DNA from 3 places in the Enterobacter chuandaensis genome. Region 3 is predicted to be linked to each of the others. Evidence: predicted binding sites of a transcription regulator. Region 3 holds the regulator's gene; each other region holds the start of a gene.

Region 1 (9,765 bases), 1.7 Mb from region 3:
CGGCAGGCCCAGCAGGCGGGCGAAATAGGCTTCGGATACCGCCGTTGAACCGGATGAAGATTCAATGATGGTGGTGCCTTCTTTGATCCAGCCGTTACACAAACCGTATAAGAACAGGGAACGCGCCAGACGATGCTTCAGGCTACCGGTGGGATGGGTGCTTTCATCTTTCAGATAGAGCTGAATACCGTCAAATCCCGGCAGGGAGAGGCGAATCAGGTGCGTATCCGCCGAGCGCTGATAGTCGGCATTGATTTCGCTGATGGCATGTTTAACCCAGGTGCTATTCATCGTAATTATCCGTTTGTCATTTTGTGCCCAGCATAGCGAAAAGCACAGAAAAAATTGTTGCTATCTGGCCTTTAAAATAGAATGAAGGGAGAAAAATTTTCTCTGTGAGGTGGGTATGCTAGATAAAATTGACCGCAAGCTCCTTTCATTGCTGCAAAGTGACTGTACCCTCTCTTTGCAGGCGCTGGCAGATGCCGTTAATCTGACCACCACGCCGTGCTGGAAGCGCCTCAAAAAGCTGGAAGATGACGGCATTCTTCTGGGCCGCGTCGCGTTACTCGATCCCGAAAAACTGGGGCTTGGGCTGACGGCATTTGTGCTGATAAAAACCCAACATCACAGCAGCGAGTGGTATTGCCGCTTCGTCACACAGGTATCTGAAATGCCCGAGGTGCTCGGCTTCTGGCGTATGGCCGGCGAGTACGACTACCTGATGCGCGTCCAGGTGGCAGACATGAAGCGCTATGATGATTTCTACAAGCGGCTGGTGAACAGCGTCCCGGGCTTGTCGGACGTCACCTCAAGCTTCGCCATGGAACAGATTAAGTACACCACAGCATTACCCATTGAATAACTTCGTAAAATACCTTCAGGAACAAACCGCGTGCGATTATTTGCCCAATTAAGCTGGTACTTTCGTCGGGAGTGGCAACGCTACCTCGGTGCAGTCGCCCTGCTTATTATCATTGCCATCCTGCAGCTGATCCCGCCGAAAGTGGTGGGCTACGTCGTGGATGGCGTCACTGAACAGCATTACACCACCGCACGGGTGTTGATGTGGGTTGGCACGCTGGTGCTGACGGCGGTCATTGTTTATCTGCTGCGCTACGTCTGGCGCGTGCTGCTGTTTGGTGCGTCCTATCAGCTGGCCGTTGAGCTGCGTGAAGATTTTTACCGCCAGCTGAGCCGACAGCATCCTGAGTTTTATCTCCGCCACCGCACCGGGGATCTCATCGCCCGCGCGACGAACGACGTCGATCGCGTGGTCTTTGCCGCCGGAGAAGGCGTATTAACGCTGGTGGACTCGCTGGTGATGGGCTGCGCGGTGCTGATCGTCATGTCCACGCAGATCAGCTGGCAGCTGACCCTGCTTGCGCTGCTGCCGATGCCGCTGATGGCGCTGGCGATCAATCGCTACGGCGAACAGCTGCACGAACGCTTCAAGCTGGCGCAGGCGGCGTTTTCTTCTCTGAACGATCGCACCCAGGAGAGCATGACCAGCATCCGCATGATTAAAGCGTTTGGCCTGGAAGACAGGCAGTCCGCACTGTTTGCCGCCGATGCGGCAGACACGGGGGCGAAAAACATGCGCGTCGCGCGTATTGATGCGCGATTTGATCCAACGATTTATGTCGCAATCGGCATGGCAAACCTGCTTGCCATTGGCGGCGGAAGCTGGATGGTGGTGCAGGGCACGTTAACCCTGGGACAATTGACCAGCTTCGCGATGTATCTGGGGCTGATGATCTGGCCGATGCTGGCGCTGGCCTGGATGTTTAACATTGTGGAGCGCGGCAGCGCTGCCTACAGCCGCATTCGCGCCATGCTGGCCGAAGCACCGGTGGTCAATGACGGCAGCGAAGCGGTACCGGAAGGGCGCGGCGTCATGCATGTCGACGTCCGCAAGTTTGTCTATCCACAAACGGAACATCCGGTGCTGGAAAACGTCAGCTTTACGCTGCAGCCAGGCCAGATGCTGGGCATCTGCGGCCCGACGGGCTCCGGAAAAAGTACCGTGCTTTCTCTGCTTCAGCGCCACTTTGACGTCACCGAGGGCGATATTCGTTTCCATGATATCCCCCTGCCGAACCTGCTGCTGGACGAGTGGCGTGGCCGTCTGGCGGTGGTCAGCCAGACGCCGTTTTTATTTTCGGATACCGTGGCGAATAACATTGCGCTTGGTCACCCGTCGGCGACGCAGGAAGAGATCGAGCACGTGGCGCGCTTAGCCAGCGTACATGACGATATTTTGCGGCTGCCGCAGGGTTACGAAACGGAAGTTGGGGAACGTGGCGTCATGCTGTCCGGCGGGCAGAAACAGCGTATCTCGATTGCCCGCGCGCTGCTGCTGAATGCTGAAATCCTTATTCTGGATGATGCGCTTTCCGCCGTGGATGGCCGTACCGAACATCAAATTCTGCATAACCTGCGCCAGTGGGGCGATGGCCGCACGGTGATTATCAGCGCCCACCGTTTGTCGGCACTCACGGAAGCCAGTGAAATTCTGGTCTTACAGCACGGTCACATTGCCCAGCGCGGGCAGCATGACACGCTTGCCGGGCAGCCGGGCTGGTATCGCGATATGTATCGCTATCAACAGCTTGAGGCGGCGCTGGACGATGCGCCGGAGCAGGATGAGGAGGCCGCCAATGCGTAAGCTCGGAACGATGTGGCCGACGCTCAAACGTCTGCTGGCCTACGGCTCGCCGTGGCGTAAACCGCTCTCCGTTGCCGTACTTTTACTCTGGATAGCGGCGATTGCTGAAGTCAGCGGGCCGCTGCTTATCAGCTACTTCATCGACAATATGGTCGCGAAAAGCTACCTGCCCCTGGGGCTGGTGGCGGGGCTGGGAGTGGCCTACGTTGGTTTACAGCTGGCGGCGGCAGGGCTGCACTATGCGCAGTCGCTGCTGTTTAACCGTGCCGCCGTCGGCGTGGTTCAGCAGCTGCGCACGGATGTAATGGACGCGGCGCTTCGCCAGCCGCTCAGCGAGTTTGATATCCAGCCGGTCGGGCAGGTGATTTCGCGCGTGACCAACGATACCGAGGTGATCCGCGACCTGTACGTCACCGTGGTCGCGACGGTGTTACGCAGCGCGGCGCTGATCGGCGCGATGCTGGTGGCGATGTTCAGCCTCGACTGGCGCATGGCGCTGGTGGCGATTACCATCTTCCCGGCGGTGCTGATCGTGATGATCATCTACCAGCGCTACAGCACGCCAATCGTGCGCCGGGTGCGCGCCTATCTGGCCGACATCAACGATGGCTTCAACGAAGTGATCAACGGCATGAGTGTCATTCAGCAGTTCCGCCAGCAGGCGCGCTTTGGCGAGCGGATGGGGGAAGCCAGCCGTTCGCACTACATGGCGCGTATGCAGACGCTGCGCCTCGACGGTTTCCTGCTGCGCCCGCTGCTGAGCCTTTTCTCTGCGCTGGTGCTTTGCGGGCTGCTGATGCTCTTTGGTCTGAGCTCAAACGGTACGATTGAAGTGGGCGTGCTCTACGCCTTTATTAGCTATCTGGGCCGCCTTAACGAGCCGCTGATCGAGCTCACCACCCAGCAATCGATGCTGCAGCAGGCGGTCGTCGCCGGTGAGCGCGTGTTTGAGCTGATGGACAGGCCGCGCCAGGCCTACGGCAATGATGAGCGACCTCTGCAAAGTGGGACAATCGCCTTTGATAACGTCTCGTTTGCCTATCGCGAAGACCGGCTGGTGTTGCAGGACATTACGCTGGATGTTCCGTCGCGCGGTTTCGTGGCGCTGGTGGGGCATACGGGCAGCGGCAAGAGCACGCTCGCCAGCCTGTTGATGGGGTATTACCCGGTCACGCACGGCGAAATCCGCCTCGACGGACGCCCGCTCGCGTCTCTCAGCCACAACGTGTTGCGTAAAGGCGTCGCGATGGTGCAGCAGGATCCGGTCGTGCTGGCCGACACCTTCTACGCCAACGTGACCCTGGGCCGGGACTACACCCAGGAGCAGGTCTGGGAGGTGCTGGAAAAAGTGCAACTGGCGGATCTGGCGCGCGGGTTTAGCGACGGCATAAATACAAAGCTGGGCGAGCAGGGGAACAATCTCTCCGTTGGGCAAAAGCAGCTTCTCGCGCTGGCGCGGGTGCTGATTGAAACCCCGCAGGTACTGATTCTGGATGAAGCGACGGCCAGCATTGACTCCGGTACCGAGCAGGCCATCCAGCAGGCGCTGGCCGCGGTACGCGACCATACGACGCTGGTGGTGATTGCCCATCGTCTTTCCACCATTGTCGATGCCGATACCATTCTGGTGCTGCATCGTGGACAAGCCGTGGAGCGCGGCACGCACCGTGAACTGCTGGAAGCCAAAGGGCGCTACTGGCAGATGTACCAGCTTCAGCTGGCGGGTGAAGAGCTGGCCGCCAGCGTGCGCGAGGAAGAGTCCCTCAGCGCCTGATGCACCAAAACAAAGCAACGCGCTAACAGTCATTCCTGTTGGTGCAAGACTGAAACGCACCGTGCACTGCCATGGTGCGTTTTTTTTCACCGGTTCGTTAATGAAGGCGGCGTAACGCTCGTCGCACCGCTTTTCTCCCTCGTTTTCATTTCTGGCACATCCCTTGCAATACCTTCTGCGTGAGCTGCGGCCATTACCGAATTCTGACTGGAGGGGATCTATGAAGCTGGTTACGGTGGTAATCAAACCATTCAAACTGGAAGACGTGCGCGAAGCGTTATCTTCCATGGGTATTCAGGGACTGACTGTCACCGAAGTGAAAGGCTTTGGTCGTCAGAAGGGTCATGCCGAGCTTTACCGCGGGGCGGAATACAGCGTTAACTTCCTGCCAAAAGTAAAAATCGATGTTGCGATTGCGGACGATCAGCTTGATGAAGTGATTGATGTGATTAGCAAAGCGGCCTACACCGGCAAAATTGGCGACGGCAAAATTTTCGTTGCCGAACTGCAGCGCGTCATTCGCATTCGTACCGGCGAATCTGACGAAGCGGCACTGTAAGTAACTCCTGGCACACAGTGATAGGGATCGAGAAAATGAAGATAGCAACACTTAAAACGGGTCTGGGTTCGCTGGCACTGCTGCCGGGCCTGGCGCTGGCTGCCCCTGCCGTGGCAGACAAGGCCGATAACGCCTTTATGATGATCAGCACCGCGCTGGTGCTGTTCATGTCTATCCCGGGCATTGCGCTGTTTTACGGCGGTCTGATCCGCGGCAAAAACGTGCTCTCCATGCTGACGCAGGTTGCCGTGACGTTCGCGCTGGTCTGCGTGCTGTGGGTGGTTTACGGTTACTCGCTGGCCTTCGGTACCGGCAACGCCTTCTTTGGTAACTTCGACTGGGTGATGCTGAAAAATATTGAGCTGACCGCGCTGATGGGCAGCTTCTACCAGTACATCCACGTTGCGTTCCAGGGCTCGTTCGCCTGCATCACCGTCGGGCTGATCGTGGGCGCGCTGGCCGAGCGCATTCGTTTCTCTGCGGTTCTGATCTTCGTGGTGGTCTGGCTGACGCTCTCCTATGTGCCGATTGCGCACATGGTCTGGGGCGGTGGTCTGCTGGCAACGCACGGCGCGCTGGACTTCGCGGGCGGTACCGTTGTGCACATCAACGCCGCGGTAGCGGGTCTGGTGGGGGCGTATCTGATTGGCAAACGCGTAGGCTTCGGTAAAGAGGCGTTCAAACCGCACAACCTGCCGATGGTGTTTACCGGTACGGCTATCCTCTACTTTGGCTGGTTTGGCTTCAACGCCGGTTCCGCAAGTGCCGCGAACGAAATCGCCGCGCTGGCCTTCGTGAACACCGTTGTGGCGACGGCGGGTGCAATCCTCTCCTGGGTGTTCGGCGAGTGGGCAGTGCGCGGTAAACCTTCCCTGCTGGGTGCCTGTTCAGGTGCGATTGCCGGTCTGGTTGGTATCACTCCGGCGTGCGGTTACGTGGGTGTCGGTGGTGCGCTGCTGGTGGGTCTGGTCGCGGGTCTTGCGGGTCTGTGGGGCGTCACTGCTCTGAAACGTGTGCTGCGCGTTGACGACCCTTGCGATGTGTTCGGCGTCCACGGCGTTTGCGGCATCGTCGGCTGTATCATGACCGGTATCTTCGCCGCGAAATCGCTGGGTGGCGTAGGCTACGCTGAAGGCGTCACCATGGTTCATCAGGTGCTGGTACAGCTGGAAAGTATTGCTATCACCGTTGTGTGGTCTGCTGTTGTCGCTTTCATCGGCTATAAGCTGGCGGACATGACGGTTGGGCTGCGCGTACCGGAAGAGCAGGAACGCGAAGGTCTGGATGTGAACAGCCACGGCGAGAATGCGTATAACGCCTGATAAACAGCAAAACGGCAACCTTAGGTTGCCGTTTTTAATGTGTATTCCCTCTCCCCGTGGGAGAGGGCCAGGGTGAGGGCATCAGGCCGCACACATTCACCCGCGATTACGCATTACCCCTTCCTGTACCGTAGAAGCGACCAGCACGCCGTCCTGGGTATAAAACTCTCCACGCACAAACCCGCGAGCGCTCGACGCTGATGTACTCTCCACGCTGTAGAGCAGCCACTCATTCATGTTGAACGGACGGTGGAACCACATGGAGTGATCGATGGTTGCAACCTGCATCCCTTTTTCCAGGAAGCCAACACCGTGCGGCTGCAGCGCTACCGGCAGGAAATTGAAGTCAGACGCGTAGCCCAGCAGATACTGATGCACGCGGAAATCTTCCGGCACGGTGCCATTAGCGCGGATCCAGACCTGGCGCTTCGGCTCGGCAGTGTGGCCTTTCATCGGGTTATGGAACTCAACCGGGCGGATCTCCAGCGGTTTATCGCAGAGAAACTTCTCTTTGACCTGCGGCGGAAGCAGATGCGCCAGCGCACGGGCGATATCGGTCTCTGATTTGAGATCGTCCGGCGCGGGGGCCGGCGGCATCACTTTCTGATGCTCATACCCGGGTTCCGGCGCCTGGAAAGAGGCGGTCATATAAAAGATCGGCTTGCCGTTCTGAACGGCCGCCACGCGGCGTGCGCTGAAGCTGTTGCCGTCTCGCAGGACTTCAACGTCATACACAATCGGTTTTGCGCTGTCGCCAGGGCGTAAGAAATAGCTGTGGAATGAGTGCACCAGACGGTCTGCAGGGACGGTCTCCTTTGCAGCGTACAGCGCTTGTCCGACGACCTGGCCGCCGAACACCTGACGTAAGCCGAGGTCTTCGCTCTGTCCGCGATAGAGTCCTTCCTCAATTTTTTCCAGATTCAGTAATGTCAGCAGATTGTTCAGTGCCTGACTCATAGTTGTCCTCAATAAACGCCGTAGCGAAAGATAGGCAGAGTATAACGCAGAAATGAAAGTGGTCCGATGGGTAGAATAATCTGAATATCTGGACGTTTTCAGGCATTAATCGGTGATCTGTGCCACACTTAACTACGTTATGTGATTGAAACGACATCGGATGGGATCGATCCCGCTGGTGCATTGATGATAAGGAGACTTCAATGAAACTCGTGCCCATGCTTAGTGGTGTAGCTATTGCGGTGGCGTTGTCCGCCTGTGCCGGTAAGAGCGCCCAGGTGCCGGTCCCTGCAGCCGATCCGAACGGGATTAATACCCTTTCACAGCAATCCATTCAGCAGCCTAACGTTTCCGGTACAATCTGGATCAAACAGAAAGTCGCTCTGCCGCCGGATGCGGTATTAACGGTAACGCTGTCTGATGCTTCTCTGGCCGACGCGCCGTCGAAAGTTCTGGCCCAGCGTGCGGTCCGTACTGAAGGTAAGCAGGCGCCGTTTAGCTTCGTGCTGCCGTATAACCTGTCAGACGTGCAGCCGAATGCCCGTATCCTGCTGAGTGCAGCGGTAACCATCAACGGCAAGCTGGTCTTTATCACCGATACGGTCCAGGAAGCGATTAACCACGGTGGAACTAAAATCGACCTGAATCTGGTGCCGGTGCAGCAAACTGAAGTCCCGGTTGCTCCACAGACCAATCAGCCGTCCCTGCCAACTCCACCGACTCAGATGTAACTGTTGCTATTACCCTCTCCTTCGGGGGAGGGTTTAGTACACCCAGCGGTATTTCTGCAAATCAATCTCTCCTGCTCCCGACACCTGCACACCCTCTGAAAGCAATGCCTGACGCTGACGCTGGAGATCCGGCCCGGTTAACGAGATGGCGCCATGACGGTTCACCACCCTATGCCAGGGCAGCGTACTCCCTTCCGGCAGTCGTTTGAGGACGCCTCCAACCTGTCGCGCTGCGCGCGGGGAACCGGCCAGCCGTGCGACATCACCGTAGGTAGTGACGTAGCCTTCCGGAATCGAGGTCACGATTTGCCATACGCGCTGGGGAAAGGAGTCGTGTTCGTCCATACCTTCACCTGTGGGGATGTTTGGACCGTCATGGTAAACGAAGATCGTCCTGATTGCTGCGCCTGTTTGCGCAAGAAACCAGCATCCGGTTCCTGGTCGCTTGCAATTGGCTCTTCGCACAGGGATAATGCGCCAGCGCGTTGGTTATCAACGCTCTCAATGGGGGCTCTGTTGGTTCTCCCGCAACGCTACTCTGTTCACCAGGTCAGGTCCGGAAGGAAGCAGCCAGGGCAGACGACGTGGGTGCCGGGATGTAGCTGGCAGGGCCCCCACCCATTTGTGGTTTCATACGATCTTTCCCGCTTCACCTCTCTTTCAACCGTTATTCCACACTACGACAGTGCCTATATTCTGTAATATATATTTCATTGCGCTGAAATATTACTGTCATAAACCTGTAATAATAGCCTGTCATTTTATTATCGGATGTCTTTTTTCTGTCATAAGTTAAAAATATATATCTGGATAACAGTGTTAACTTCGTGTATTAAATAAAGAACTGATTCCGAAGGGAAGTGACGAACATGGCTACTGCGGTATTAAATGTTAAAATTGACGAAGCGCTAAAAGAAAGACTTCGCCACTTTGCGGAAGTTAATAACGAGAATTTAAGCGTGACCACAGAGAAACTGCTGCTGCTGGCATTCGAAGCAGTAGAAGAGGCGGGAGTATCGGAAGAGGATATTGATAATCAGCATACGGAAGAAGAGAGTGTTTCTCCTTTTACTCCTAAAGAAATCAAAGCTCTACGTAAACTTCTGAAGAAGAGAAAATGAAACAACAACTATCAACTGCCAGTGACTACAACGAGGCCTGCGATCTGTTGCGTTCAGGCTACGTGAAGCATGTACGTCTTGGCTGGAATGTTGGAAGCGATGAATTCTTTCGTATTGCGTCTGACTGGTGTGATACTGGCGCAAAAATAAAGAAAGAGGGAGGTAATTTCGTTATTTCCCTGAAAGGTTTCCCTATTCCTCCTCAGCATTAATTTGTGACCAGTGAAAACTGCTGACTGCATATGTGGCAGTCAGCAGTTTTTATTTTATGATCCGCTTCAAATATTTAACTATTACACCAGGCTGCGTTTTACCGATGGCGCATATGAATTTAGCGAAAGCCATAACGGTTTAATCCGCAGCAACGCCTCTTCCAGTTCCGCGGGTTCGAGCGAAAAGGGCATACGCAAAAAACGGTCAAACGCCCCCGATAAACCAAACCGCGTGCCGGTCCCCAGGTTTATCCCGATAATTTCTGCCCGCGCGGCAAGCTGCGTCGCCAGCATGCCCGGAAGCTCGATCCAGTAAGAGAGCCCACCTTCCGCCTCATGGAATTTCCACTCCGGGAAATGTTCACGCAGCAGCTCACCGCATCGATCGCGCCGTTCCGCCAGCATCTTGCGGCGGGCGGGC
Region 2 (9,765 bases), 420 kb from region 3:
CAGCACTTTGGTCGGCCAGAAGGCGCTGGCTTTGACCTTATCTTCCAGACCCAGCAGAAGCAGGATCTCTACGGTATTCTGACCCAGGGCCACGACGCGTTCCGGCGCTTTGGTGAAGGTCTCTTTATACCCGCAGTTTTCTATGGTGAGTGGGTACGTGGTAGCCAGAGCTGAACTCATCGAAGCAACCGCCAGGCCTAACGCGCAGAGAACCTTTTTCATTAAACGCTACCCTTCATTAAAATTATTTTTGATGCAAATGAAACGCATTATTAAGGCGGAATTTTATACAGAGGAAACGATTTTGTGTCAATGAGGGACAATTACGCAAGGTGACGAAAGGCGGCGCCATAAGCGGCGCCGGAATGGCGGGTTAAAGCAGGCTCTCTTTATCGATTCCCAGGCGCTTCATGCGGGAGAGCAGGGTAGTGCGTTTCAGCCCCAGCCGCTGAGCTGCGCCCTTCGGTCCGGCGACCACGCCGTTAGTCTCTTTTAGCACGCGCATAATGAGCTGATATTCATCTTCGCCTTCCTGCGCCACTTCTGCCGTAACGGTGGGATGTTCCGGCAGGGAGATTTCAGGCAGGGAAAGCTGCAGCACGTTCCCGCGCGTCAGCAACACCGCGCGCTCAATGACGTTTTCCAGCTCGCGCACGTTGCCCGGCCACTCCATTGACGAGAGGGTGCGCAGCGTCTCGGCGGGAATGCTGTCGATGTTTCGCCCCATCCGGCGCGCGATCTTGGCGGTAAAGGCTTTCACCAGCAGGGGGATATCTTCCGGGCGCTCGCGCAGCGGCGGCAGGCAGATCGGGAAGACGTTCAGGCGATAGTAGAGATCGCTGCGAAACTCGCGGTCGGCGACCATTTTTTTCAGGTCGCGGTTGGTGGCGGCAATCAGACGCACGTCGGTCTGGATAAGCTTGTTGCTGCCGAGGCGCTCAAACTCCTGCTCCTGCAATACGCGCAGCAGCTTAGGCTGTAGCTCCAGCGGCATATCGCCTACCTCGTCGAGGAAAAGCGAGCTTTTATCTGCCAGTTCGAAACGCCCCAGACGCTGGCTGCTGGCCCCGGTAAACGCGCCGCGCTCGTGGCCGAACAGGTCGCTTTCCAGCAGCCCCGCAGGCATCGCCGCGCAGTTCATCTTCACCATCCGGCGGCTGTTGCGATTGCTCAGGTTGTGGATCGCCCGGGCGATCAGCTCCTTGCCGGTGCCTGTTTCGCCGAGGATCAGCACCGTGCTGTCGCTTTGCGCTACCATCTCGACCTGCTTGAGCACGCTGTACATGGCGTCGCTACGCCCGATGATTTCGCCAAACTCGCTGTCTACGTTGTTGAGCTGCTCGGTCAGGGCGAGGTTTTCGTCCACCAGCCGCTCCTTCAGGCGGTGGATCTCCTGGTAGGCGAGGGCGTTATCCAGCGCAATCGAGATGCGCTCGGCGATCTGGCGCAGCAGCTTCAGGTTGGCGGTGGTGAACACGCCTTCTTCACACTGCGCCAGCTTCAGCACGCCCAGCATGGTGTTGCCGGACATCAGCGGCAGCAGGCACAGGGTCTGAATTTTGTTGCCCCAGGTGTTGAACAGCATCCGTTCGTACGGCGCGACCGGATCCTGTTCGCTGAGGTTCAGCAGCAGGATCTCTTTGCTTTTGAATACCCGTTCAGAGAGGGTGCCCGCTTCATCCACCTCGCTCTGCTCGTGCGCCGGGTTGGCCTCATCGAGGTAGTGGGTGGAGTAGATGTTCAGCTTGCCCTTGCGATGCCCGCGCAGCGCAATGCTGATGGCGTCGATTTTGAAATAGTGGTGGATCTCTTTCGAGACTTCGCTGACCAGCTCATCCATGTCGAGCCTTGATAGCACTGCGTTGGTGATGGCGACCAGAATGCGGAAGTTGTCGCGCTCGCGGCTCAGCAGGTCGTAATCGACGTTATTGGTGACGCGGCTTTGGATCTGCTCCGCGACGACGGCCACAATCTGGGTAAAGGTGTGCAGGCGTTCGTACTCCGCCTCGCTCCAGGGCTGGTCGGTGTTGCGGATGAACTCGCAGCCGCCAAAAATCTGGCCCTCTGCCGCCAGCGGCAGCATGCAGTAATGCCCAAAAGGCTGATAGAGATTGCTCTGGGCAAGCCGCGGCCACGCCATCCGGAACTCTTCAAAATTGCAGTGCAGCACTTCAGGTCGGGAGAGAATGCGGCGCACCGGACCGTGCGCGAGGTAGGTTTCGTCTTCATACTCAAACGCTTTGCCATTATCACGCGTTGAGTAGTAGCTCGCCCGGTGCGTTCCGCTATGCCAGAGCACTATCGCGGCGCTGTCCGCCAGGGCAGATTGCCTGACCAGCCGGGTCAGGGCATCGCTCAGCGCGCCGAGATCGGGCTGCTGTAAAAGTGTTCGCGTGATGTCAAACAGGCCCTGCTGTCCAAGATCGCTCATCGGTGTATACGGCATTATTGCTTTCCAATAGAAACTGGCAAAAAAGAGACGTTCAGCGCTGACCGCTTATGGCGCGGTTCTAGCAAATTCGGGGTAACGGTTCAGCGTGCGGCAGATCCAGCGTGCGCTTCACGCCGTAAAGCCCGGCCAGGCGCACCCCTTTGCGCTCAACCACGTCGCCGATGATGGCCGCGTCTTTCCCTAAGGGATGCGCTCTTAGCTGTTCAAGAACGGCTTCCGCCTCCGCGCGTTCCACGCCGATCACCAGCTTGCCCTCGTTGGCAAAGTTAAGCGGGTCAAGCCCTAAGAGTTCGCACAGCCCGCGCACGGCAGGCTTAACGGGCAGGCCGCGCTCGGTCAGCTCAATCCCGCAGCCGCAGCTTGCCGCGAACTCGTGCACGACGGCATTCACGCCGCCCCGCGTGGCGTCGCGCAGGGCTTTGATGCCCGGCATGTCGCGCAGCGTCTGGATAAGCGGAGTGAGTACCGCACAGTCGCTGCGAAGCTCGCCGTCCAGCCCCAGGCCTTCGCGCAGGTTCAGGATGGTTGCCCCGTGGCAGCCCAGCGTGCCGCTGACAATCAGCACGTCGCCCACAGTAAGCTGCTGCGCACCCCAGCGAATGTCGGCAGGGATCGCCCCCATACCGGCGGTGTTGATGAAAAGCTTATCTGCCGCGCCGCGCTGGACCACTTTTGTGTCCCCGGTAACGATAGCGATACCCGCCTCGCGCGCGGTGTGCGCCATGCTGTTGACCACCGTCGTGAGCGTCTCCATCGGTAATCCCTCTTCGAGGATAAACCCGCAGGAGAGGTAGCGCGGAACGGCACCGCTGACCGCCACGTCGTTGGCCGTGCCGCAGACGGCGAGCTTGCCGATATCGCCGCCGGGGAAGAACAGCGGGTCAATTACATAGCTGTCGGTGGAGAAGGCCAGCCTGTCGCCGTGGGCGGTCAGGGTCGCGAGGTCAATACGCGCCTGATCCTCCTGCTCGGCGAGCCAGGGGTTATTAAAGGCCTCCATGAACAGCCGGTTAATCAGCTGCTGCATCGCCTGTCCACCGCTTCCGTGCGCCATTTCCACCGTGTTCATGCTTCACACTCCTGGTTGCGATACTGATACCACGCGGCGCATGCCCCTTCAGAGGAGACCATCAGCGCGCCAAACGCGGTTTGCGGGTTACAGGTGTTGCCAAATAACGGGCAGTGATGAGGTTTGCATTTGCCGGTGAGCACGTCACCACAGCGGGCGCGGGGATCGTCACACACCTGCTGGGGCTGCGGGCGAAAATGCGCTTCGGCGTCAAAGGCGCGATACGCAGGCCTCAGCCGCACGCCGGATTCAGCAATCAGCCCCAGGCCGCGCCATTCGCTATCACCCTCAACGCTAAACACGTCGGCGATTGCCTGCTGCGCTCGTTCATTTCCCGCATCCGGCACCACGCGGCGGTACTGGTTTTCCACCGCGCTCAGGGCCGCTATTTTCTGCTCAACCAGCATGGCCACGCCTTGCAGTAGATCAAGCGGTTCGAAACCAGCCACTACTAACGGACGATTGTACTGTTCAGGGATAAAACCGTAGGCGTCTGTGCCAATCACCATACTGACGTGGCCCGGTGCCAGAAACGCGTCGATGCCGTTATCCGGCGCTTCCAGCAGGCTGCGCAGCGTGGGGATAAGCGTGATGTGCTGACAGAAAAAGAAAAAGTTATCGACGCCGCGCGCTTTCGCCTGCTGCAGGGTGATGGCGGTGGCGGGCATGGTGGTTTCAAAACCCAGCCCGAAAAAGACGATCTTGCGTTCAGGGTTGTCCATCGCCAGCGTCAGGGCATCCATCGGCGAGTAAACGATCCGCACGTCCGCGCCGCGCGCCTTCGCCTGCAGCAGCGAGCCGCTCTTCCCCGGCACGCGCATCGCGTCGCCAAAGGTGCAGAAAATGACGTCGGGCTGGCCGGCAATTTCAAGGCAGCTGTCGATGCGGCCCATCGGCAGGACGCACACCGGGCAGCCGGGGCCGTGGATAAACTCGATGTTCTCCGGCAGCAGCTGGTCGAGGCCAAACTTGAAGATGGCGTGCGTGTGTCCGCCGCACACCTCCATGATCCGCAGCGGTTTTTCTCTCGAGTAGTCCAGAAGCGCGGCGCGCGTTTTCAGATGCCCGATAAGCTGCATCACCTGTTCCGGCGCGCGGTATTCATCAACGTAACGCATGTGCTATCGCTCCTCGCCGTACAGGAGCGCGCCCACGTCCGGCTCCATGTCAAACATGTTTTGCAGGGCGTCGAGCGTGTCGCGGGCTTCCGCTTCGTTAATCACGCTCATCGCAAACCCCACGTGAACCAGCACCCACTGGCCGAGTCGCGAGGCACCCGTTTCATCGCTGCTGCCCACCAGCGTCAGGTCGACATCGCGCAGGATGCCGCAAACCTCCACTTTGGCCTGATTGCCGTCGATGGAGTGGATTTGTCCGGGTACGCCTATGCACATCGTTCGCTCTCCAGCCAGTCCAGCCAGGCGTCCATGCCGTCGCCGCGCGTGGCGGAAACCAGCAGGATCTCAATGTCCGGGTTCACCTCTCGGGCATACGCAAGGCACTTATCCACGTCAAAGTTCAGGTACGGCAGCAGGTCGACTTTGTTCAGCAGCATGAGGGAGGCGGCAGCGAACATGTGCGGGTACTTCAGCGGCTTGTCCTCCCCTTCGGTGACCGAAAGCACCGCCACCTTGTGCCGTTCGCCGAGGTCAAAGCTGGCCGGACACACCAGGTTACCGACGTTTTCAATAAACAGGATGCCGTTATCCGCCAGCGGCAGGCGCGGGGCGGCGTCGGCAATCATCTGCGCGTCCAGGTGGCAGCCCTTACCGGTGTTGACCTGGATAGCGGGCGTACCGGTTTCGCGGATGCGCGCCGCGTCGTTAACGGTTTGCTGATCGCCTTCGATAACGGCGCAGGAGACGCGTTCGTTCAGGTGCTTGAGAGTTTCCGTTAGCAACGTGGTTTTGCCGGAGCCGGGGCTGGAGACCAGATTCAGCACCAGCTGTTCGCGCGCGGCAAAGCGGGCGCGGTTGCGGGCGGCGAGCTGGTTATTTTTATCCAGCACGTCGATCTCCACCTCCAGCATCTGGCGCTGGCTCATGCCCGGCGCGTGGGTGCCCGCCTCGCCGTGGCCGTAGTGCAGGTCGCCTGCTTCGGAGCGTTGCGGCGTAAAGGTGATGCCGGTCAGGGCCGCCGCAGGACGCGGGGCAGGGGAAAACGGCGCGGAGCGAAACGCGGAGTGGGGACGGTGTTCGTCCCCTTCTATATACAGGTTGCCTTCGGCGCAACCGCAGGTGCTACACATACATTACTCCTTCTCGATTTCGAGGCGTTGGATCTGCATACCGTCATCCGCCACGATGCGAAGACCCGTGCTCTGGCACTGTGGGCAGCGCTGAACTTTTGATGACAGCAGGGTGACGTACTGCTGGCACTGCTCGCACCAGCACTCCGCCTGCTGCTCGTCGATATGCAATGCGCAGCCTTCCGCCAGCGTACCGCGGCACACCAGCTCAAAGCAGAAGGTGAGGGCGCTGGTCTCGACGCAGGAAAACGCCCCGACCTTCAGCCAGACGCCGGTAACGCGCTTCGCGTGGTTTTGCACTGCCTGCTGTTCGATAAGTTCCAGAGCCCGCTGGCAGAGGGTGATTTCGTGCATAACGCCTCCTCAATGATTTGCGCCAGTAAATGCAATAACGGTGCCAGCTTGATTTGCGTTACGGCGTGACGGTGTCAACGCTGTCGAAATGACACGTCGACACTGTGGCGTTGACAGTGACTATCTTGATAAAAATCATTTAAATCAATCAATTAAAAACTGGCACGAAATCTGCTTAACAGCCGCTATCTCCATTAACCGGATATCTTCTATGACTATTTGGGAAATTAGCGAAAAAGCGGATTACATCGCGCAGCGCCACCAGCAGCTTCAGGACCAGTGGCACCTCTACTGCAACTCTCTGGTTCAGGGGATCACCCTGTCAAAAGCCCGTCTGCACCACGCCATGAGCTGCGCGGCGCAGGGGGACATGCGCTTTGTGTTGTTTGGGCACTTCACGATTTTTGTCACCCTGGCGGAGAGCTTCAACAGCCACACCATTGAGTATTACGTTGAGACAAAAGAGGGTGAAAAACAGTGTATTGCGAAAGCTCAGCTGATGGCCGACGGCATGGTGGACGGTCACGTCAGCAACCGCGATCGCCAGCAGGTGCTGGAGCACTATCTGGAGAAAATCGCGCCGGTTTACAACGGTCTTTACACCGCAGTTGAGCACGACTTGCCGGTCGACCTGAAACAGCTGGTCGCGGGAAAGACTTCCGCCAATCTTGCCTGATAACCGCGTGTCGAAAAGTGTCGATGAGACAGTTTTTCGTCGTCAAAAATGACTATCACCAGAGGATTGCCCGGTGAACCGTTTTGTAATTGCTGACTCGACGGTCTGTATTGGCTGTCGAACCTGTGAGGCGGCGTGTTCGGAAACGCACCGCCTGCACGGGCTACAGTCCATGCCGCGCCTGCGCGTCATGCGTAATGAAAAAGAGTCTGCCCCGCAGCTCTGCCACCACTGTGAAGATGCCCCGTGCGCGGGCGTGTGCCCGGTTAACGCCATCACCCGCGTTGATGGCGCGGTACAGCTGAATGAAAGCCTGTGCGTCAGCTGCAAGCTGTGCGGCATCGCCTGCCCGTTCGGCGCGATTGAATTTTCCGGCAGCCGCCCGCTGCATATCCCGGCGAACGCCAATACCCCGAAAGCGCCGACTGCGCCACCCGCTCCGGCGAAGGTGAGTACGCTGCTGGACTGGGTGCCCGGCATCCGCGCTGTTGCGGTGAAGTGCGACCTGTGCAGCTTTGACGAACAGGGCCCGGCCTGCGTGCGGACCTGCCCGACCAAAGCGCTGATCCTGGTTAACATCCGCGATATCGCCCGCACCAGCAGGCGCAAGCGCGAGCTGACCATTAATACCGACGTCGGCGATCTTTCGCTTCTGCAGGCGCTTAACGAGAGGGAAAAATGAACGCGATATTTATGATTAACAGCGCCGTGGCGTACTTTTCCGCTGCCGCCGTGCTGGCGCTGGTGTTCTCTTTCCATAAAACCCTGAGCGGCTGGATAGCCGGTATCGGTGGGGCGGTCGGCAGCCTGATGACGCTGGCGGCGGGCGGTGTCGTCCTGCTCGGCGGACAATCCGTGGAAACACTCATGCCGCTGATTCGCCACACCGTGGCGATTACGCCGCTAAACGCCATCTGGCTGGTGACCTTTGGTCTGTGCGGGCTGTTTATCAGCCTGTTCAATATCGACTGGCACCGCCATCCGCAAACCAAAGCCAACGGCCTGCTGGTGAATATGCTGATGGCGACGGCGGTTTGTGCCGTTATCGCCAACAACCTCGGGGCGCTGGTGGTGATGGCGGAGATCATGGCGCTGTGCGGCGTGTTCCTGACGGGCTGCAGCGCCTCCGGCAAGCTGTGGTTTGCGCTTGGACGTCTCGGCACTCTGCTGCTGGCGCTGGCCTGCTGGCTGGTGTGGCAACGTTTCGGCACCCTGGACTTTTCCGCGCTTAACGGCCAGACGCTGGGCAACGATGTCTGGCTGCTGGGCATAGTCGGTTTTGGCCTGCTTGCCGGGATTATCCCGCTGCACGGCTGGGTCCCGCAGGCGCACGCAAATGCCTCTGCACCCGCCGCCGCGCTGTTTTCTACGGTGGTAATGAAGGTCGGTCTGTTCGGCATCCTGACGATTACCCTGACGGGCGGTCAGCCGCCGCTGTGGTGGGGCGTGGTGCTGCTGATTGTGGGCATGGTCACCGCGTTTGTTGGCGGCCTGTACGCGCTAATGGAGCACAACATCCAGCGCCTGCTGGCCTATCACACCCTGGAAAACATCGGCATCATCCTGCTCGGTCTTGGCGCGGGCGTCACCGGGTTGGCGCTTAACCAGCCGGCGCTGATTGCCGCCGGGTTTATCGGCGGTCTGTATCATCTCGTCAACCATAGCCTGTTTAAAAGCACTCTGTTCCTCGGCGCGGGCAGCGTCTGGTTCCGCACCGGCCACCGGGATATCGAAAAGCTCGGTGGGATTGGCAAAAAAATGCCGGTGATTTCACTCGCCATGCTGGTGGGGCTGATGGCGATGGCCGCGCTGCCGCCATTAAACGGCTTTGCCGGGGAGTGGGTGATCTATCAGTCCTTCTTCGCGCTCGGTCAGAACGATGTCTTTATCGCGCGTTTGCTCGGCCCGCTGCTGGCGGTCGGGCTGGCGATTACCGGGGCGCTGGCGGTGATGTGCATGGCGAAAGTCTACGGCGTCACTTTCCTCGGCGCGCCGCGCACCCGTGAAGCGGAGAACGCCTGCTGCGCCCCGGTACTGATGGGTGCCAGCGTTGTGGCGCTGGCGCTGTGCTGCATCGCGGGCGGGGTGGCCACGCCGTGGCTGCTGCCGCTGCTGGGCCACGCCATTCCGCTGCCGCTGGCGACGGCGCATACCGTCGTTTCCCAGCCGATGATGGCGCTGCTGCTGATCGCCGCACCGCTGCTGCCGTTTGTGCTGATGCTGTTCTTTAAACGCGACCGTCTCGCCTCCCGCTCGCGCGGCGCGGCGTGGGCCTGCGGCTACGAACACGAGCAGTCGATGGTCATCACCGCCCACGGTTTTGCCATGCCGGTAAAAGAGAACTTCGCCGCCGTGCTGAAGCTGCGCCACTGGCTGAACCCGGTGGGCTGGGTTCCCGGTTGGCAGAGCGCCGCCGCGCCCACTCTTTTCCGCCGTCTGGCGCTGATTGAGCTGGCGGTGCTGGTGGTAATTGTGATTTCACGAGGAGCCTGACATGAGTCTGTTTCTGGCAATTCTTCAGGCGCTGGTGCTGTTCGCCTTCGCGCCGCTGCTGTCGGGCATTACGCGCGTGGCGCGCGCCCGGATGCACAACCGTCGCGGGCCCGGGGTGCTTCAGGAGTACCGCGATCTCTTCAAGCTGCTTTCTCGTCAGAGCGTGGCACCGGACGCCTCAGGCTGGGTCTTCCGCCTTACGCCATTTGTGATGGTTGGCGTCATGCTGACCATCGCCACCGCGCTGCCGGTGGTCACAGTGGGCTCGCCGCTGCCGGCGCTGGGCGATTTGATTACGCTTATCTACCTCTTCGCCATCGCGCGTTTCTTCTTCGCGATTGCGGGCCTGGACACCGGGAGCCCGTTTACCGGCATCGGTGCCAGCCGCGAAGCGATGCTCGGCGTGCTGGTTGAGCCGATCCTGCTGCTGGGGCTGTGGGTGGCCGCGCAGGTGGCAGGCTCGACCCACATCA
Region 3 (9,765 bases):
GGACAACAGATGTGAAGGCCATCACCTGGTTATGCGTCATCCTGATTGCCTTCTGCTTCAGTGATAATTTGATAAAGCTCTTCATCACTTTGGGCTGAGCGCAGTCGACGGCAGATGGTTTTATCCGCCAGACGTTTAGCAACCAGCGAAAGCGTATGCAGATGGGTCTTGGTCTGGTCGGCAGGTACCAGCAGCGCGAAGAGGAGATCGACGGGCTGGTTATCGATGGCATCAAAGGCAATTGGCGTTTCCAGCTGCACAAACACACCGACGGCACGCAGGGTGTCCTCTTCCAGCTTGCCGTGCGGGATCGCGATGCCGTTGCCGATACCGGTACTGCCCATCTTTTCACGGGTCAGAATTGCTTCGAACACCACCTGCGGCGGCAGGCCCAGCTGTTTTGCGGCCAGTTCACTGATGATCTCCAGCGCACGTTTTTTGCTCTGGCAGTGAACGGCACTGCGGGTACATTCCTGGTTAAGGACATTGCTCAGTTGAAGAGCGGAATCGTTGTTCATCATAATTTCACCTAAGCGCTAACTGTACAAATGGCCTGTTGTGTTTCACAACAGGCCGTCCTGCACCCGTTAACTGCCCGGACAATTAGTGTTGTTTCAGTTTATCTTTATGTTTATTGAGCTGTCGCGCAAGCTTATCAATCAAGCCGTCGATAGCCGCGTACATGTCTTGCCCTTCCGCACTGGCATGGAGTTCACCCCCGTTTACATGCAGGGTTGCATCCGAGATATGAGTCACTTTCTCCACTTTCAACACAACGTAGACCTGGTTGATCCTTTCGAAATACTGCTCGAGTTTCGCGAACTTAGCGTTCACGAAGTCACGTAAGGCCTCAGTAATCTCGACGTTGTGTCCTGTGATATTGAGCTGCATAGTGTCTTCCTTATCGGTTGTGTCAGACCAGTTGTTTACGCTGGTTAGACGGCGGAATGGATAAAGACTCTCGATACTTCGCAACAGTACGACGTGCCACCATAATACCCTGATCGGACAGTATGGTGGTTAACTTACTGTCACTTAGTGGCTTCGCGGGGTTCTCCGCGGCGATTAACTTCTTCACCAGGGCACGAATCGCCGTTGAGGAGGCTTCGCCGCCACCCTCGGTATTCACGTGGCTGGAGAAGAAATACTTAAGCTCAAAAATACCGCGCGGACTGTGCAGATACTTCTGCGTCGTGACGCGGGAAATCGTGGATTCATGCATTTCGACGGCCTGGGCGATATCCGCCAGCACCATCGGTTTCATATACTCTTCACCCTGCTCAAAGAACGCCTGCTGCTGTTCGACGATGCAGCGGCTCACGCGGAGCAGGGTATCATTTCGGCTCTCCAGACTCTTGATCAACCATCGCGCTTCCTGAAGATTGCTACGAATATATTGATTGTCGGAATCGTTGCGCACGCTGGTGCACATGGAGGCATACTGCTGGTTGATTTGCAGGCGAGGGATGCTGTCAGAGTTCAGTTCAACGATCCAGCGGTCATTGTGTTTTCTGACCAGCACGTCCGGGATCACGTACTCGGGTTCGCTGGTCTGGATCGACTGACCGGGGCGCGGATCGAGTGACTGGATCAGATTCACCGCCTCTTTCAGCACCTCTTCTTTCAGGCGCGTAACGCGCATCAAAGAGCGGAAATCGTGGTTGGCGAGAAGATCCAGATGATCGCTGATGATTAAGCGCGCCTCCTCAAGCCATGGCGTCTCTTTGCTGAACTGAGAAAGCTGGATCAGCAGGCAGTCGCGCAGATCTTTCGCGGCCACGCCGACTGGATCAAAACGCTGGATACGCTTAAGAACGGCTTCAATCTCTTCAAGCTCAATCTCTTCGTCGCCCATGCTTTCCAGAATGTCGTCCAGCGTGACGGTCAAGTAGCCGGTGTCGTCAACGGCGTCGACAATCGACGTGGCGATCGCGCGGTCGGTATCGGAGAAGGGGGTAAGCTCTACCTGCCACATCAGGTAATCCTGCAGCGACTGGGTGGTTTCGCCCTGATAGACCGGTAGCTCATCGTCCTGGTAGTCTGCATGCGTACCGGAAGGGGTGCCAGCGGTATAGATTTCATCCCAGCTGGCATCCAGCGGTAGCTCGTCCGGCATCTCTTTTTGTTCGAGAGCATCTGCGGTGTCGAGCGCTTCTGTATCCTGTGACTGCTGAGTATCTACCTCATCATGAAGATCGGCTTGCTCCAGCAGGGGATTGCTGTCCAGCGCCTGCTGGAGCTCCTGCTGGAGTTCTAAGGTGGACAGTTGCAGCAGACGAATGGCCTGCTGTAGCTGCGGCGTCATCGCCAGTTGTTGGCTGAGCCTTAATTGCAAACCTTGCTTCATGTTCAGAGCATTTTTCTCCGGTTCGGCGTTACGTTACCTCTACCCTATCAGAGTCTGAAGTCTTCCCCAAGATAGACGCGCTTAACATGATCGTCTTCGAGGATCTGCTGCGGCGTACCGTGGGCGATCAGATTGCCCTGGCTCACAATATACGCGCGTTCACATACGGCCAGCGTTTCACGCACGTTGTGGTCGGTGATCAACACGCCAAGCCCGCTGTCACGCAGATGCTCAATAATACGTTTAATATCGATAACGGAGATCGGGTCCACGCCCGCAAACGGTTCATCCAGAAGGATAAATTTCGGGTTTGCGGCCAGCGCGCGCGCAATCTCAACACGACGGCGTTCACCCCCGGACAATGCCTGACCGAGGCTGTCGCGCAGATGCTCAATGTGGAACTCTTCCAGCAGCTCGTTGGCGCGATCCTGACGCTGTTCGCTGGTCAGGTCGTCGCGAATTTGCAGGACCGCCATCAGGTTATCAAAAACGCTCAGACGACGGAAAATAGAGGCTTCCTGCGGCAGATAGCCGATGCCACGACGCGCGCGCGCGTGCAGCGGCAGCAGGCTAATGTCTTCATCGTCGATGACAATGTTGCCGGCATCGCGCGGCACAATGCCTACGACCATGTAGAAGGTGGTGGTTTTACCCGCACCGTTCGGGCCAAGCAGGCCAACAATTTCGCCGGAGTTGACGGTCAGACTGACATCTTCTACGACACGGCGGCCCTTATAGGCCTTCGCGAGATTTTTTGCAGTTAATGTTGCCATAACGGATTAGTTACTCTTCTTCTGTGCCGGGGCCTGGCCCTTGCCTTTGTCCTGCAGCTGCGACGGAACCAGTACGGTGGTTACGCGTTTGCCTTTCTCGCTGGAGGCCTGCATTTTCTGCTCTTTCACCAGATAGGTAATCTGGTCACCGGTGATATTGCTGTCCAGCTGTTCCAGATACGCTTTCCCGGTCAGGATGACCAGGTCCTTCGCCAGCTCATAGTGCATATGCGAGGCGCGGCCTTTCACTGGCTTGCCATTGTCCTGCATCTGGTAGAAGGTTGCCGGATTGCCATAACCATCAATGATCTCTTTGCCCTGCTCGCCGCCCGGACGGGTCACGACCACTTTATCGGCGTTGATTTTGATGGTGCCCTGCGTCACGACAACGTTACCCGTGAAGGTGACGACGTTACCCTGCATGTCGAGAGACTGGGTGTCGGACTCGATATGGATCGGCTGGTCGGTATCGCCCGTTACAGCAAGCGCGGGGAGACTGGCCGCCAGCATCGCGCTGGCGATAATTACTTTAAGGCTGAGTTTGTTTGTTTTGAATTTCATAGGAGGTTCTAACCTTTTCAATCAGCTCGGCGTTCTTGCTGCGTAAGTTCCCGCGCATTCTTAAACCGCTGGAATTAAATGTTGTGCCATACAGTGTGACCAGATCCTGCGAGGTCACGTCCTGGGTTACCAGGTTAATCTGGGCATTATCCGTCGTAATTTTCCGCAGTTGCGAGTCAGCGGTCAGGGCGTTGACTTCAACGTGGCCATACAGATAAAGCATACGGTCATTTGTGAGTTTTGCCCGATCTGACTTAATCGACCACGTCGGGACTTTGTCTTTATCGAACGTGGTCATCACAGGTTGGGTAAACCACGACACGCCATCATCAGAAAAATATTCCACGTGCTGAGCGATCAGGCGATAGTTAAGCGCACCTTCCGGGCTGTAGACCACGGTGTCGCTGTGATCGCTTTTATAGGTTGGATCGTTATTATTGACCACTTCCGTTTGCGTATCGTCGCGATCGGCAAGATTCATGCCAATCAATACCAGTGCGACAAGCGAAAGCAAAATGATAACCCAACGTCTGGTTTTACTCATATTGATTGCCCTTTGGCCTCATCAAGCTTGCCCTGCGCCAGCAGAAGCAGATCGCAGACTTCACGTACAGCACCCCGGCCACCGTTGATGTGGGTAACGTAGTCTGCGCGTGGGATCAGCAGCGGGTGCGCATCGGCAACCGCGATGCTGAGACCCACTTCTGCCATCACCGGCCAGTCGATCAGATCGTCCCCAACGTAGGCCACGTTTTCCGGGGCGATAGCCAGTTTACCCAGTAAATCGTTGAACGCCGCCATCTTATCGGATTGACCCTGATACAGGTGGGTAATGCCTAAGGTTTCACAGCGGTCTTCTACCAGTTTAGCTTTCCGTCCGGTGATGATAGCAACCTCAATACCCGAGGTGAGCGCACAGCGGATACCGTAGCCGTCGCGAACGTTAAACGCTTTCAGCTCTTCGCCATTATTGCCCATGTAAATCAGGCCATCGGAAAGTACCCCATCCACATCCAGAATCAACAGACGAATTGTTTCCGCCTTAGCCATCATCTGGGTACTGACCGGACCATAACAGGTTGCAAGGGATGCACCCGCATTACTCATTGTCTTATCCTTCATTACACTACGCCTGCGCGCAGCAGATCATGCATATGTACCACACCCAGCAACTGGTCGCCATCGGCAACCATAACGGAGGTGATATGACGGGACTGCATCAGGTTCAGCACATCCACGGCTAACGTGCCCGGACGCACGCGGATACCGCCCGGCGTCATCACATCGGCAATGCCGAGCGTGCGGACATCTACACCCATGTCGAACACGCGACGCAGGTCGCCATCGGTGAAGATCCCCTGAATTTTCATCAGATCGTCGCACACGACTGTCATACCCAGATTCTTGCGGGTGATTTCCAGCAGCGCATCACGCAGAGAGGCTTCTTTACTGACGTGAGGGATCTCATCCCCGGTGTGCATAATATCGTTTACCCGCAGCAGCAGCTTGCGCCCCAGCGCGCCGCCCGGGTGGGAGAGCGCAAAATCTTCCGGCGTAAAACCGCGGGCTTCGAGCAACGCGACGGCAAGCGCATCACCCATGACCAGCGCGGCGGTGGTGCTGGAGGTAGGGGCCAGACCCAGCGGACAGGCTTCTTTCGGTACTTTAACGCACAGGTGAATATCGGCCGCACGCGCCATGCTGCTTTCCGGACGGCTGGTCATGCAAATCAGCGGTACCTGCAGCCGCTTCAGTACCGGGATCAGCGCCAGGATCTCATTGGACTCACCAGAATTTGACAGGGCGATGACAACATCCTGCGGCGTGACCATACCCAGATCGCCGTGCGCGGCTTCCCCCGGATGAACAAAGAAGGAAGAGGTTCCGGTGCTGGCAAACGTTGCCGCCATTTTGCGCCCAATGTGGCCGGACTTGCCCATTCCCATCACCACGACTTTACCGGCACAGTAGAATATCTTCTCACATGCCAGACTAAAATCCTGATTAATATACTGATCTAACTGCGCCAGACCTTCACGTTCAATCTCCAGAACCTCTTTGCCTGCTTTCTGAAAGTCAAAACCCGGCTGCAATTCTATTTGCGACATAATGCGTTTCCGTTTACCCAGAGAGAAGAGGCGAGAGCCAGTACAGCATCGCCATCCATACGATAAATCCACCCGTCAGCAGCGCGCCTGCGCCTTTGCCGATCTGGCGTTGCCGCCGCCAGCAGAGCAGGGCAAATATCACGCTGACCAGCAACATCACCCCGTAATCGCGCGAGAACGCCAGGGGATTGAAAGGTCCTGGCGTTATCAGAGCTGGGAGGCCCATTACAATGGCGATATTAAATATGTTGGACCCGATGATATTGCCAATGGCGATGTCATCTTCCCCTTTACGTGCCCCGGCAATTGCGGTGGCCAGCTCCGGCAGGCTGGTGCCGATAGCAATCACTGTCAGGCCAATGGTCAGTTCACTGATGGCGAAATAGTTTGCCAGCACCGTCGCGTTATCCACAACCATGCGCGTGGCCATCGGCATAATGATCAGCGCAACGCCAAGCCAAAGCAGAGCGACAGGCAGCGTGCCTTCGCGCGGAAGTTCGGCGACCTGCTCACGCGTCAGGCTATCCTGACCCTGCTTTTCGGCCAGGCGGGCGATTTTAACACTATACAGCAGCCAGATGACGGCCAGCGCCAGCAGGAAAATGCCGTCGCTGTAGCTCAGTACGCCATCATAAAATACGCAGCCTGCCAGCAGGCTTACGATTAACATTAGCGGCAATTCACGGCGCAGAACATCAGAATGCACGCGAAATGGATGGAGCAGTGCCGCCAGACCTAAAATCAGTAAGATATTGACGATGTTAGAGCCAATCGCAGTGCCTATCGCCAGGTCTAACTGACCATGCAGCGACGCCGAGACAGAGACGATGATTTCAGGAAGTGAGGTGCCAACGCTAACAACGGTCATCCCAATGACAACAGGGGGGACGCCCGTCAGGCGACACAGGATAGATGCAGCAAACACTAAACGGTCAGCACTGTAGACCACCAGAAGTAAACCAATTATTAACAGTGCTGTTGCTAAAAGCATCAAAAGTCCTTTCTTCAGGTATACTTGTCGGTCCATCGCGCGGGAATGGCTGGACTGCATACGGTCTGAGGCGTAACGAATTCCTAATTTTGACTTTATGCGCCGGAAAAGTAAAACAAATGCCAGCTTTCGCTAACCTCGACGGCTAATATTCTGTAAAAATGCTGTGTTTAGGGCTGATTCAGGCGGCACGCCTTAACGTGAGCAGGGTAAGAAAGGAACCTTAAATGAGCCAAACGATGGCGAATTTAGTCGATGTCCGTGGTGTGAGTTTTTCTCGTGCCAACAGATTGATATTTGATGATATTTCGTTGACCGTACCGCGTGGCAAGATCACTGCCATCATGGGGCCGTCCGGGATCGGTAAAACGACCCTGTTGCGCCTTATTGGTGGGCAGATCCCACCGGATAGCGGTGAGATCCTCTTCGATGGCGAAAACGTCCCGGAGATGTCGCGCTCGCGCCTGTATACTGTCCGCAAACGCATGAGTATGCTCTTTCAGTCGGGCGCGTTATTCACCGACATGAATGTCTTTGATAACGTGGCCTATCCGCTGCGCGAGCATACCAGCCTGCCGCCTGAGCTGCTGAAAAGCACGGTGATGATGAAGCTGGAAGCTGTTGGCCTGCGGGGGGCCGCGAAGCTGATGCCTTCGGAGCTGTCCGGCGGGATGGCGCGCCGCGCTGCGCTGGCGCGAGCCATTGCATTAGAACCCGATTTAATCATGTTCGACGAACCGTTTGTCGGACAGGATCCTATCACGATGGGCGTACTGGTGAAGCTCATCTCTGAGCTGAACAGCGCGCTCGGCGTCACCTGCATTGTGGTGTCTCACGATGTACCGGAAGTGTTGAGCATTGCCGATTACGCCTATATCGTGGCGGACAAAAAGATCGTCGCACACGGTAGCGCCCAGGCGCTGCAGGAAAATTGCGATCCGCGCGTGCGGCAGTTCCTTGACGGTATTGCTGACGGACCCGTGCCGTTCCGCTACCCGGCGGGCGACTATCGTGACGATTTACTGGGAATAGGGAGTTAAGCCACTCATGCTGTTAAATGCGTTGGCCGCTCTCGGACACCGTGGCATAAAAACCATCAGGACGTTCGGGCGTGCCGGATTGATGTTATTCAACGCGCTGGTCGGCAAGCCGGAATTCCGCAAGCACGCACCTCTGCTGGTGCGGCAGCTTTATAATGTCGGTGTGCTGTCGATGCTCATCATCATTGTCTCCGGTCTGTTTATCGGTATGGTGCTTGGGCTGCAGGGCTACCTAGTTCTGACAACCTACAGTGCGGAAACCAGCCTCGGGATGCTGGTGGCGCTTTCGCTGCTGCGCGAGCTGGGGCCGGTTGTGGCGGCGCTGCTGTTTGCCGGGCGTGCAGGGTCAGCATTAACGGCTGAGATTGGCCTGATGCGTGCCACCGAGCAGCTCTCCAGCATGGAGATGATGGCTGTCGATCCGCTGCGTCGTGTGATCTCGCCGCGTTTCTGGGCGGGTGTGATCTCATTACCGTTACTGACTATTTTGTTTGTTGCCGTGGGGATCTGGGGCGGTTCGCTGGTTGGCGTCCACTGGAAAGGTATTGATGCCGGTTTCTTCTGGTCCGCCATGCAGGACGCCATTGACCTGCGAATGGATCTGGTTAACTGTCTGATTAAAAGCGTGGTATTTGCCATTACGGTCACCTGGATCGCATTGTTCAACGGTTACGATGCCATTCCGACGTCGGCGGGCATTAGCCGTGCAACTACACGTACAGTCGTACATTCGTCGCTGGCCGTACTGGGTCTGGATTTTGTGCTCACCGCACTGATGTTTGGGAATTGAGTTCATGCAAACGAGAAAAAATGAAATTTGGGTTGGCGTGTTCCTGCTGCTGGCGTTGCTGGCCGCACTGTTCATCTGCCTGAGAGCGGCGGATATCACGTCTGTGCGCACCGAGCCGACGTATCGCGTCTATGCCACCTTCGATAACATCGGTGGGCTGAAGGCGCGCTCACCGGTCCGTATCGGCGGCGTGGTGATTGGGCGCGTGTCAGACATTACGCTTGATGAGAAAACCTATCTGCCGCGCGTCGCGATGGATATCGAAGAGCGCTACAACCATATTCCGGACACCAGCTCCCTTTCTATCCGTACTTCCGGCCTGCTGGGCGAACAGTATCTGGCCCTTAACGTCGGTTTTGAAGACCCCGAGCTTGGAACGACTATCCTTAAAGACGGTAGCGTAATTCAGGATACGAAGTCCGCGATGGTGCTGGAGGACATGATTGGTCAGTTCCTTTACAACAGTAAAGGGGATGATAAAAAGTCTGACGATGCCCCTGCGCAAAGTGAAGACCATACCAATGCTGCGCCGACCCCTGGTGCTGCGAATTAATTTCAGGAGAAGTCATTCATGTTTAAACGACTGCTAATGGTTGCCATGCTGGTCATTGCCCCTCTCACTGCGGCACACGCTGCGGATCAGAGCAACCCGTACAAACTGATGGACGAAGCGGCGAAGAAGACCTTCGATCGTCTTAAAAACGAACAGCCAAAAATTCGCGCGAATCCTGATTATCTGCGTGACGTCGTAGACCAGGAGCTGCTGCCGTATGTGCAGATCAAATACGCGGGTGCGCTGGTGCTGGGGCGTTATTACAAAGACGCGACGCCTGCGCAGCGCGAAGCTTACTTTGCCGCGTTCCGTGAATACCTGAAACAGGCTTACGGCCAGGCTCTGGCGATGTACCACGGTCAGACTTATCAGATTGCCCCAGAGCAGCCGCTGGGCGACGCCACCATTATTCCTATCCGCGTAACCATCAACGATCCTAATGGTCGTCCACCGGTTCGTCTGGACTTCCAGTGGCGTAAAAACAGCCAGACAGGCAACTGGCAGGCGTATGACATGATCGCTGAAGGGGTGAGCATGATCACCACCAAACAGAACGAGTGGAGCGACCTGCTGCGTACCAAAGGTATTGACGGCCTGACCGC

The links. The regulator sigma-54, encoded in region 3, starts transcription at its own class of promoters, with help from an activator protein. The targets are predictions, from matches to a motif close to GTTGGCACANNTTTCGCTNT.
Region 1: the regulator sigma-54 is predicted to act here: its motif matches at 4,593-4,612, upstream of glnK (P-II family nitrogen regulator).
Region 2: the regulator sigma-54 is predicted to act here: its motif matches at 6,152-6,171, upstream of hypA (hydrogenase maturation nickel metallochaperone HypA).

The regions. Positions count from the first base shown of each region.
Region 1 is NZ_CP097173.1:1,140,315-1,150,079, forward strand. It holds gene MX657_RS05520 (PLP-dependent cysteine synthase family protein) at 1-291, opposite strand, end outside; gene MX657_RS05525 (Lrp/AsnC family transcriptional regulator) at 407-865, shown strand; gene MX657_RS05530 (SmdA family multidrug ABC transporter permease/ATP-binding protein) at 896-2,668, shown strand; gene MX657_RS05535 (SmdB family multidrug efflux ABC transporter permease/ATP-binding protein) at 2,661-4,442, shown strand; gene glnK (P-II family nitrogen regulator) at 4,663-5,001, shown strand; gene amtB (ammonium transporter AmtB) at 5,037-6,323, shown strand; gene tesB (acyl-CoA thioesterase II) at 6,420-7,280, opposite strand; gene MX657_RS05555 (YbaY family lipoprotein) at 7,484-8,011, shown strand; gene MX657_RS05560 (MGMT family protein) at 8,045-8,356, opposite strand; RNA gene ffs (signal recognition particle sRNA small type) at 8,526-8,622, shown strand; gene MX657_RS05570 (hypothetical protein) at 8,881-9,132, shown strand; gene MX657_RS05575 (hypothetical protein) at 9,129-9,344, shown strand; gene MX657_RS05580 (PLP-dependent aminotransferase family protein) at 9,426-9,765, opposite strand, start outside.
Region 2 is NZ_CP097173.1:3,690,063-3,699,827, reverse strand. It holds gene MX657_RS17810 (ABC transporter substrate-binding protein) at 1-222, opposite strand, end outside; gene flhA (formate hydrogenlyase transcriptional activator FlhA) at 374-2,446, opposite strand; gene hypE (hydrogenase expression/formation protein HypE) at 2,511-3,521, opposite strand; gene hypD (hydrogenase formation protein HypD) at 3,518-4,639, opposite strand; gene MX657_RS17790 (HypC/HybG/HupF family hydrogenase formation chaperone) at 4,643-4,915, opposite strand; gene hypB (hydrogenase nickel incorporation protein HypB) at 4,906-5,769, opposite strand; gene hypA (hydrogenase maturation nickel metallochaperone HypA) at 5,773-6,123, opposite strand; gene hycA (formate hydrogenlyase regulator HycA) at 6,335-6,799, shown strand; gene MX657_RS17770 (4Fe-4S dicluster domain-containing protein) at 6,873-7,481, shown strand; gene hycC (formate hydrogenlyase subunit 3) at 7,478-9,292, shown strand; gene MX657_RS17760 (respiratory chain complex I subunit 1 family protein) at 9,294-9,765, shown strand, end outside.
Region 3 is NZ_CP097173.1:4,105,841-4,115,605, reverse strand. It holds gene ptsN (PTS IIA-like nitrogen regulatory protein PtsN) at 30-521, opposite strand; gene hpf (ribosome hibernation promoting factor) at 604-891, opposite strand; gene rpoN (RNA polymerase factor sigma-54) at 914-2,347, opposite strand; gene lptB (LPS export ABC transporter ATP-binding protein) at 2,395-3,120, opposite strand; gene lptA (lipopolysaccharide ABC transporter substrate-binding protein LptA) at 3,127-3,681, opposite strand; gene lptC (LPS export ABC transporter periplasmic protein LptC) at 3,650-4,225, opposite strand; gene kdsC (3-deoxy-manno-octulosonate-8-phosphatase KdsC) at 4,222-4,788, opposite strand; gene kdsD (arabinose-5-phosphate isomerase KdsD) at 4,803-5,789, opposite strand; gene MX657_RS19775 (calcium/sodium antiporter) at 5,803-6,780, opposite strand; gene mlaF (phospholipid ABC transporter ATP-binding protein MlaF) at 7,008-7,820, shown strand; gene mlaE (lipid asymmetry maintenance ABC transporter permease subunit MlaE) at 7,828-8,610, shown strand; gene mlaD (outer membrane lipid asymmetry maintenance protein MlaD) at 8,615-9,163, shown strand; gene mlaC (phospholipid-binding protein MlaC) at 9,182-9,765, shown strand, end outside.